Regions from separate parts of the Exiguobacterium sp. LL15 genome, predicted to be linked through region 3. Evidence: riboswitches for the same ligand, from Rfam matches in the RefSeq annotation. Region 3 holds a riboswitch; each other region holds the start of a gene.
What was found. Region 3 has a riboswitch for S-adenosylmethionine ahead of msrA (peptide-methionine (S)-S-oxide reductase MsrA). Riboswitches for the same ligand answer to the same signal wherever they lie in the genome.

Region 1: it holds a riboswitch for S-adenosylmethionine, as region 3 does, so the genes downstream of both, NOM72_RS13865 (LLM class flavin-dependent oxidoreductase) here and msrA (peptide-methionine (S)-S-oxide reductase MsrA) in region 3, are expected to answer to the same signal.
Region 2: it holds a riboswitch for S-adenosylmethionine, as region 3 does, so the genes downstream of both, NOM72_RS02215 (methionine ABC transporter ATP-binding protein) here and msrA (peptide-methionine (S)-S-oxide reductase MsrA) in region 3, are expected to answer to the same signal.

The regions. Positions count from the first base shown of each region.
Region 1 covers NZ_JANFNX010000003.1:161,935-165,193, reverse strand. The annotation lists gene NOM72_RS13875 (DUF2325 domain-containing protein) at 1-401, shown strand, start outside; gene NOM72_RS13870 (DUF975 family protein) at 465-1,103, shown strand; SAM riboswitch class I at 1,217-1,319, shown strand; gene NOM72_RS13865 (LLM class flavin-dependent oxidoreductase) at 1,394-2,452, shown strand; gene NOM72_RS13860 (ATP-grasp domain-containing protein) at 2,449-3,259, shown strand, end outside.
Region 2 covers NZ_JANFNX010000001.1:458,328-461,586, reverse strand. The annotation lists gene NOM72_RS02225 (MetQ/NlpA family ABC transporter substrate-binding protein) at 1-94, opposite strand, end outside; gene NOM72_RS02220 (methionine ABC transporter permease) at 127-792, opposite strand; gene NOM72_RS02215 (methionine ABC transporter ATP-binding protein) at 789-1,811, opposite strand; SAM riboswitch class I at 1,890-1,994, opposite strand; gene NOM72_RS02210 (bifunctional cystathionine gamma-lyase/homocysteine desulfhydrase) at 2,052-3,218, opposite strand; gene NOM72_RS02205 (PLP-dependent cysteine synthase family protein) at 3,211-3,259, opposite strand, start outside.
Region 3 covers NZ_JANFNX010000002.1:280,250-283,508, forward strand. The annotation lists gene NOM72_RS12780 (winged helix-turn-helix domain-containing protein) at 1-433, opposite strand, end outside; gene msrA (peptide-methionine (S)-S-oxide reductase MsrA) at 665-1,195, opposite strand; SAM riboswitch class I at 1,291-1,394, opposite strand; gene NOM72_RS12790 (M20 metallopeptidase family protein) at 1,457-2,635, opposite strand; gene NOM72_RS12795 (putative quinol monooxygenase) at 2,713-3,006, shown strand; gene NOM72_RS12800 (SH3 domain-containing C40 family peptidase) at 3,062-3,259, opposite strand, start outside.

The DNA.
Region 1 (3,259 bases), on a different contig from region 3:
CCGTACCGGGACAATTGATGGATTTCGTTGATAAGACACCGTTAGATTTCACGCGCTTCACAGGCATGCGTCTTGTTATCGTTGGAAACGAACAACAGACCGCTGTCTATCGTGAGTTCTTTGCGCCGACGGGGATCGAATTAATTCATCTAGCAGGGGACGCACAGTCCGCGAAAAAGATTGCTTGTCTCGCCAAAAAGACGGACGCGATCGTCGTCGTGACGAGCCGTGTCTCTCATGCAGCGAGTGCACATGTCATCGCTCAGGCGAAAAAGCATGGTATTCCATTCGCGATGGAACGCCTCGACGGTCGACGTTCGTTATATACAGCGTGTGAGCGGCAACTTGAGCGCGCTTGGTTGAAACAGAAACAAGAGGGGAAATTATTGAAAAATCAGTGAAACATTAGAAGTTATTAGCCGTAGAGTAAGGTGAGAACTTATTTTTCAAGGAGGACCTTACTCATGTCATCTCAATTAAAAAAAGCAGCGAAGGAGTCGCTCAGCGGTCGTTGGGGATTCGCAGTCCTAACAGTTATTCTGTTTAGTATCATTCAAGGTGTGCCTGGATTATTTGGATCAGATATAGATGAACCAGCTAATACGATGGATCTCGTCGTATCGTTGGTATCGATTTTATTGATCCCGGTCGGAGTCGGTTGGACTTGGATTGCGATGTCGATTGCTCGCGGAGAAGAAACGAAAGTGACGGATTTATTTGAACCATATGGTATGTTTTTCAAAGTGATTGGTCTAGCCATCGTACAACTCTTTTTTATCTTCTTATGGTTACTGCTATTAGTCGTACCGGGAATCATTAAATCATTTTCTTACATGCTAACGTTCTATATTTTGCGAGATGAACCATCGATTGGTATCTTAGAGGCCATTACACGCTCCCGAAAAATGATGGACGGGCATAAAATGGAAGCATTCCTTCTTCTACTGTCGTTTATTGGTTGGGCTCTTTTAGGGATCGTTACCCTCGGCCTAGCATTCTTGTGGATTACACCATATTTCAGTGTTACCTTTGCAAAATTTTATGATCGTGTTCGTGGTGAACAAACGCCAGAGCCAACATCAGATTTCGTCGCACCATATTAATACCGGATCCCGACACTACGTCGGGATTTTTTTATGTGTGAAATAATTCCGATGGGAAAAGACGGTTTAATAGTTGCTTTAGTTCAGTGAATTTTGTACGATGAATGCAACACATCTTATCTAGAGAAGTCGAGGGACTGGCCCGAAGACACTTCAGCAACCCCGCCGTGGCGGAAGGTGCTACTTCCAGGAAGGGATACCTTCCGAAGATAAGAGCGGACAGGACAAGATACCGTCGCTCTTTTCGAACTTCGAAAAGAGCGTTTTTTTATGATAAGGGGGACGATGGAGTGGAGTATGGTTTTTGGTTACCGATTTTTGGGGGATGGTTACGTAATGTCGAGGATGAACAGATGCCACCGACCTTCGATTATGCGAAACAAGTCGCACAAACAGCAGAACGGATCGGCTTCTCGACGACGTTGATTGCGGAATTGAACTTGAATGATATCAAAGGCATCAAGGAACCGAGTCTTGAGGCATGGACGACGGCAGCAGCGATTGCTGCAACGACAGAACGCCTTGAGATCATGACAGCGGTTCGTCCCGGGTTCCATAATCCAGCGACGACGGCGAAGATGGCGGCAAACATCGATCAGTTGAGTGGTGGACGCTTTACGCTCAACGTCGTCTCAGCGTGGTGGGCAGAGGAAGCGAAACAATACAACGGTATCTTCACAGCGCACGATGAACGTTATGCTCGGACGGAAGAGTTCGTCACGGTTATGAAAGGACTATGGGCAGATGCGTCACCGTATAGCTTCTCCGGTCATCACTACACGATCGAGCAAGCAGAACTCCATCCGAAGCCAGTCCAGCGTCCGGGGATCAAGCTCTACGCTGGTGGAGAGAGTGAAGCTGGAAAGCGAACGATCGTCGAACACTGTGACGCTTATGTCATGCACGGGGGCACGGTTGAAGAAGTAGCCCATAAAATCGACGATATGAAAGTACGCCGGGAAGCGACGGGACAAACGCCGCTCGAGAGCTTCGGTCTTGCGGCCTACATCATTTGTCGGGATACGGAAGAAGAAGCACTTCTTGAATGGCAACGCATCACGGACGTTAAGGAAGACAGCGCCGGTTATGCCGGTTATCAGGATTTCATCAGTAAATCGCAACTGGAGCAACAGGTCGAACGAAACGATTATTCCGTCTCGAACCGTGGTCTACGTCCGAATTTAATCGGAACACCAGAACAAATCGCTGAACGGATTCTAGCATTCGAAGCCGTCGGTGTCACGTTACTCTTATTACAATTCTCACCACAACTCGAAGAAATGGAACGCTTTGCTCGTGACGTAATGCCACTGGTCGAAGCGAAACGAAAGGTAGGTCAACAATCATGACAAAAATTCATATTCTCCACGAAAATCAAGAATGGACGGACCATCTCATCAAACGTCTCGAAGAACTCGAGTTACCGTATGAACAGTGGCACTTGAATGAAGGGATCGTTCCGCTGGATGAACTGCCGCCAGAAGGCGTCTTTTACAGCCGGATGAGTGCCTCTTCGCATACGCGGGGGCACCGTTACGCGCCGGAGTTGACGGAAGGGATCCTCGCTTGGTTAGAAGAGCATGACCGGACTGTCTTTAATGGAACGCGTGCGCTTCGTTTAGAAGTCAGCAAAGTCAATCAATACACGGCGTTGCGTAAGGCTGGGATTCGTGTACCGAAGACGACGGCTGCCGTCGGACGCGATCAAATCGTACAAGCAGCAAAAGAAATTGGCGTTTCGTCATTCATCACGAAACATAACCGGGCTGGGAAAGGTCTCGGCGTCCAGCTGTTCCACTCGATTGAAGCACTTGAAGCTTATCTCGACGGTCCGACATTCGACGAACCAGTCGATGGCATCACGTTGATTCAAGAGTATATTCAAGCACCAGAACCGTACATCACACGTTGTGAGTTCGTAGGTGGAAAGTTCGTCTACGCGGTTCGAGTCGATACATCAGAAGGTTTTGAGCTTTGCCCAGCGGATGCATGTGTAATCGACGACTTGTTCTGCCCAGTCGGTGAAGAAGCACCGCAAACACCGATGAAGTTCCAAATCGTTGAAGGCTTCGATGACCCGATCATCCAAAAGTATGAAGCGTTCCTTCAAGCGAACCAAATCGCGGTCGCAGGCATCGAGTTCATTAAGGATGCGT
Region 2 (3,259 bases), on a different contig from region 3:
TACCTGATCCTGATGATTTTTCGCCACATGCAGCAAGGCTAATAGCTAAGACGGATACAGCAGCAGTACCTACGAATTTTTTCCAAGTTTTCATGAATGATTCCTCCAATATGATTAAGTTTCGAATTAACGTTTATCGATTGCGCGGATCAGCAAGTCACCAATGATTTGGATGACGAAGACGATCGCTAAGATTAAGAGTGTTGCAATGACGATGACATCGTTTTGAGAACGCTGGAATCCTTCGATGAAGGCCATGTCCCCAAGTCCACCTCCGCCGACTACTCCGGCCATTGCCGTATAACCGACAAGTGAAACGAGCGTAACCGTGATTCCCGAAACGATGGCAGGCAATGCTTCCGGGATTAAGACTTTATAGATGATCTGGAACTTCGTCGCGCCCATCGATTCGGCTGCCTCGATGACACCTTTATCGACTTCGCGTAACGCGAGTTCAACCATCCGACCGTAAAATGGTGCAGCACCGAAAATCAGTGCCGGTAATGCTGCCGTTGGTCCGAGGAACGAACCGACGATTGCTGTCGTAAATGGAATCAATAAGATCAGTAAGATGATGAACGGAATCGAACGGAAGACGTTGACGACCAAGCTCAACACTGAATAGAACGCCCGATTCTTGAACAATAACTCTTCGTTTGTCGCATACAATAGTAAACCAATGATCAAACCGAGGACGAATGTCGAGACACCAGCGATTGCCGTCATATAGACGGTACTGCCTGTAGCTTCCCACACCATGTCCCAATCTAGATTGTCAAAGAATGAAATCATCGGTGATCCACCTCCACTTCAACATCACTGGCTTGAAGCTTCGTGATGACCGCTTGTGTTGCTTCTGTTTCCCCGATCAACTGAATGAACAGTGTACCGAGTGCCCCTTCCTGTGATTGACCGACGTTTCCGCCGATGATATTGAACAGGACCGGCGAATCCTTCATGACTTCCGCGAGGATCGGGCTTTCTGCTGTCGATCCGACAAACGTCAACTGAACGATTTTTCCGGTTGGGTACCGTTCGCGTAGTTTCGCGAACGTTAACTCGTTCTCCGACGGCGACGTCAATTGTTTGACGAATTCCTTCGTCATCGCTTGCTTCGGATGACGGAAGACTTCTGCGACCGGTCCTTGCTCGACGATTTTACCGGCTTCCATGACGGCGACCCGGTGACAGATTTTTTGAATGACGTGCATCTCGTGTGTGATCAAGACGATCGTCAGTTTCAGTTTTTCATTGATGTCGACGAGTAACTCAAGGATTGAGTCCGTCGTCTTCGGATCGAGTGCACTTGTTGCCTCGTCACATAAGAGAACGTCTGGGTTCGATGCCAGTGCCCGAGCGATACCGACACGTTGTTTTTGACCACCGGATAATTGTGACGGATAAGCTTTTTCGCGTCCGTCCAAACCAACGAGTTGGATCAGTTCCGCGACCCGTTCCTTGCGGTGTGCTTTCGGGAAGCCACCGAGCTCGAGTGGGAACATGATGTTCTCTTCAACCGTCCGTGACCATAGTAAGTTGAAGTGTTGGAAGACCATCGAGACATTCTTGCGGACGCCTCGTAATTCCTTAGGTTTTAGTGATGTCATTTCAACACCATCGATTTGGATCGAACCACTCGTTGGTGCTTCGAGCATATTCAGTAATCGGATCAGGGTGGATTTCCCTGCTCCGGAATAACCGATTATTCCAAAAATTTCACCGCGCTCGATTGTCAGATCGACATTCGCAACGGCTTCGACCGCTCCGCGCTTTGAGCGATAAATCTTTCCTACGTCTTGTAAACGAATCACAACTGTCCCTCCTAAAATAAAAAAAGTGCGCGCGTTTTAGAGCAAACGCGCGCACTTTTCAGTACACAAAACCATTTGCTCTCATCTCCCAGACTTTTGTCTGCTGGAATTAGCACCACTTCGGATTAGATCCGCGGTTGCCGGGTTTCATCGGGCCAGTCCCTCCACCACTCTCGATAAGAGTTTCGGTATTAAGTTTGTAGAATATATTCTGAATATTAGCAGGGGTTATTTTTGTTGTCAAACAGTTTTTTCAGAAACTTTTTCGAGGAACGTGAAAGCACGTGTTAAGTCTTCTTTCAAATCTTCCGCATCCTCAAGTCCAACTGAAATCCGAACGAGACCGTCCGTGATGCCGAGTTCTGCCCGACGTTCTGCTGGGATCGACGCGTGCGTCATCCGTGCCGGCACCGAAATCAGACTCTCGACGGCACCAAGACTCTCAGCGAGTGTGAAGAAGTGTGTCGCCTCGACGAGTTTTTCTGCGTTCGCTGCTGAACCGACATCAAAGCTGATCATCCCACCAAATCCAGTCGCTTGTTTCGCTTGGATGTCGTGACCAGGATGCGATGCAAGTCCTGGGTAGAAGATGTTCGAGACGATGTCTTGCGCTTGTAGGAACGCAACGAGATCATGTGCTGTCTCTTCGATCGCATCCATTCGGATACCGAGTGTACGAAGACCACGGACGAGCAAGAAGCTGTCTTGCGGTCCAAGCACGCCGCCTGTCGAGTTTTGGATGAAGTGCAGCTCTTCGCCGAGCGCATCATCTTTGACGACGACAAGTCCAGCGACGACGTCCGAATGTCCGCCGATGTATTTCGTCGCACTGTGCAAGACGATGTCTGCACCAAGTGCGAGTGGTTGTTGATGATAAGGTGTCGCGAACGTGTTGTCGACGACAAGTTTAAGATCGTGACGTTTGGCGATCGTTGCGATTGCTTCAATGTCCGTTACTTTCAACAACGGGTTCGTCGGTGTTTCGACGTAGACGATTTTCGTGTTGTCTTGGATCGCTGCTTCCGTTGCCGCAAGGTCCGTCGTATCGACGAATGTCACTTGGATGTTGAACTTCGGTAAGACGCGTTGCATCAAGCGGAACGTACCACCGTAGACGTCATCCGTCATGACGATGTGGTCGCCAGACTCAAGCAAGTGGAAGACGGCATGGATCGCTGCCATCCCAGAACCGAACGCAAAACCACGTGCGCCGCCTTCAAGATCCGCAATCAATCGTTCGATGCTCGTCCGTGTCGGGTTCGCTGTCCGTGAGTATTCGTATCCGTCCTTAAGTTGACCGATTTTATCCTGCTTGTATGTGCTTGTTTGATAGATTGGAGGTGTGACGGCTCCTGTTGCCCGATCGACACCTGTTCCTCCATGAATCAATGCTGTCTTCTTACGCATGAGTTTCGTCCACCTTTTCAAAGATTTGTTGGCTTAAATAG
Region 3 (3,259 bases):
GTTCCTTTTGAAGCGATAAGCTCATCCAGTCTTCAACGTTTGAAGACACGGGAGAAAAAGCAGTAGTTGGAGCGGTGAGGACGCGTGTCTTTGCTCGGTCCAATACCTCAAGATACGACTGCCGGGTCGCTTCATTCGTCTCGACGAAGTTCAGTAGATGATCGGCAGGAATGTAGCCTCGAGCAATCGCTTGATAGTATTTCAATAGATTGCCGCCCTGTTCTTCCGTCCGGACGAGGCGAATCAAGTCATGCTTTTCAAGTTCTCGTACATGATAGAGGATCTTTGCGCGGGATAACGTCAGCAAGTGGGCTAACTGATGTACCGTATGTGGTTTTTCGACGAGAAACATGAGGATTTTTGTTCGTAACGGATCACTGATCACTTTTAACTGTTCATAGCTCTCTAATATGTGAATCGCTTTTTGTTCCATGCAATAATCTCCTTTTTAACCGGTTAATTTTTATTAACCGTAAAACAAAAGACTTCATTTGTAAACGGTTACAAATTTATGTGAGGGTGTTGGTAAAGAAGACACCATTTGTTTACATACAAAAAAACTGACTCCAGTGACATCTCGATCATCCTCCACTTTCTACTGGAAAGTAGGGGAAGAACGAGATGTTTGAAATCAGTCTCAGCTACTGTATGTGGTTCGAGGTGATTAGACCGTCGTCGTATCTTTCCATTCCTGCTCGATGAAAGCATCGCGACCAGAAGCAGCACGATCTTTTTTATAGTGTTCTGGATTTTTCTTATGGAAGTCTTGATGGTACTCTTCCGCCGGATAAAATTCAGAAGCGGCATCGATCCGCGTTACGATTGGTTGTTTGAAACGATTGCTTGCAGCAAGGGCGTCACGGGAAGCGATCGCTGCTTCATGCTGTGCATCCGTATGGTAGAAGATCGCTGGTGCGTACTGCGTGCCACGATCTTGGAATTGACCTTCTGCATCCGTTGGATCCGTTTGCGGCCAGTAGAGTTCGAGCAGACGCTCGTACGGGAACAGGCTCGGATCAAACGTGATTTGGACGACTTCGAGATGTCCCGTCGTTCCTGTTTTGACTTGTTCATACGTCGGGTTATCGACGTGTCCGCCCATGTAACCTGATACGATTCCCTCGATTCCTGGTAATTCTTCAAATGGTGTCACCATGCACCAAAAACATCCACCTGCAAATGTTGCTTTTTCCATCCGTCTCTTCCTCTCCGTGGGAAATTCCCATTGTATGTCTGACAGCGAGAAAAACGAAAACGACTCCTTCGCTTGGTTGCAAAAGGAGTCGCCGCTTTTTATCAACCAAAGCTTTCGCTTTGCTGGTCGTAGCACCTTGCTATGCGCAGGTTGCTGGGACGTCATCGATCCAGATCTCTCGGTCCACTCTTGATAAGGGTATATGAAGTTGATGTCATTCGTTATCATTGCTGTGATGATACCATTCACACAGAAATAAAGTCAATCCTTAGGTTTTAAGGCACGTAAAACGGTCGCTCCGAGTGTCTTCGCACCAATCAACAACGCTTGTTCGTTGATCTCGTACTGCGGATGATGCTGTGGATGATTGATGCGACCGTCCGTATATCCGGAGCCGGTAAAGAAGTAACTTCCCGGGACGTGTGTTAGATAATGTGCGAAGTCATCCGCCGCCATCATCGGTGTGAGTGACCGGACAGATGCTTCCGGTAAGAAAGAAGCAGCTTCCTGAACGAGTTTTGTCTCGTCCGGATGATTCCAGAGTGCCGGGTAACCCGTTGTGAAGTCGATCGAATAAGTAGCACCGATGCCGGCACACGTCGTTTTGGCGACAAGGTCGACTTCTTGTCGGAGCTGATGCCGCAGGGTTTCATTGAACGTCCGGATCTCCCCGACGATGCGTGCTTCACCCGTGACGATGTTCGGCGCCGTTCCTGCGTGGAAGCATCCGATTGCAAGAACAGCGGGTTCGAACGGATCGACCCGTCGACTGACAAGGTGTTGTAAGTTGCAGACGAGTTGTGCCCCAGCGACGAGCGCATCTTTTGTTTTGTGCGGTGCTTGCGCATGTCCACCTTGACCATGAACGATGATTTCGAATTCGTCGATCGCGCATAATGTATGTCCTTCCCGAAACCCAATCGTACCAACCGGTAAATCATTTTCGAGATGTGTCGCGAAAATCGCATCGACGCCCTCGAGGACGCCGGCTTCGATCATTTGGATGGCTCCGCCAGGAAAGACCTCTTCTCCATGCTGATGAATGATTCGAATCGTTCCTTGCAATTGATCACGTAGCGGATAGAGCGTAGCAGCAAGGGCCATCACCATCGCCGTATGTCCATCGTGTCCACAGGCATGCATGACACCGGGATGGATCGACCGGAAGGAAAGCGTCGTCTCTTCTTGAAGTGGTAAAGCATCAAAATCTGCACGGACCGCAATCGTCGAACCAGGTTGTTTGCCTTCGATCGTTGCGACGACACCACGACCTCCGACGGCTGTTTGATAAGGAATGCCCTGTTTCGCGTAAAAGGTAGCAATTCGTTCTGGTGTGCGGACTTCCTGGAAAGAGAGTTCCGGATGTCGATGAAAATCACGACGTAACGCGATCATCGTCGGTTCGAATTGTTCAAGTGCTTCAAAAAGTTGAGTTTGCATCTTCAAGCTCCTTTGACGTGTGTCTTTTCGTGAAAAGGGGTACAGATACAGGTAATCACGAAAGGGGATAATGAAACATGGGAGAAATCGTCGTCAACGCTGTACTTACAATCAAAGCAGGACTTGCGGATCAAGTCTTCCCGATTCTACAAACGGTCTATCATGCCGCACAAAAAGAAGAAGGATGCTTACGTTATTCCTTGCACCAATCGATTGAGGATGAGCATCAATTCATGCTGTATGAAGTGTATCGGGACGAAGAAGCACTTGAAGCGCATATCGCATCCGATCACTATAAAGCCTACCGTGAACAGATTGAGTTGTACTTGATGGATCGACAAGTGACGAAATACGTCGAGATGACATTCTGACGTGTTGCGATAAGAAGAGACGAATCCGTCGATTTCGACGGATTCGTCTTTTTTATTACATCGATTTGAAGCCGAGGAAATGCTCTTGCCAACGCGGTTCATAAATCGAATTAATTTGAAGCTGTGAACCACCCGCATGGATGAAGTGTTCGCTATCGAGCATGATTCCGATATGCGATGGACCATCCGTGTAGGTGTTCTGGAAGAATACGATATCTGAGCGTTTACCACTCGAGATACTCGTCCGGCGATT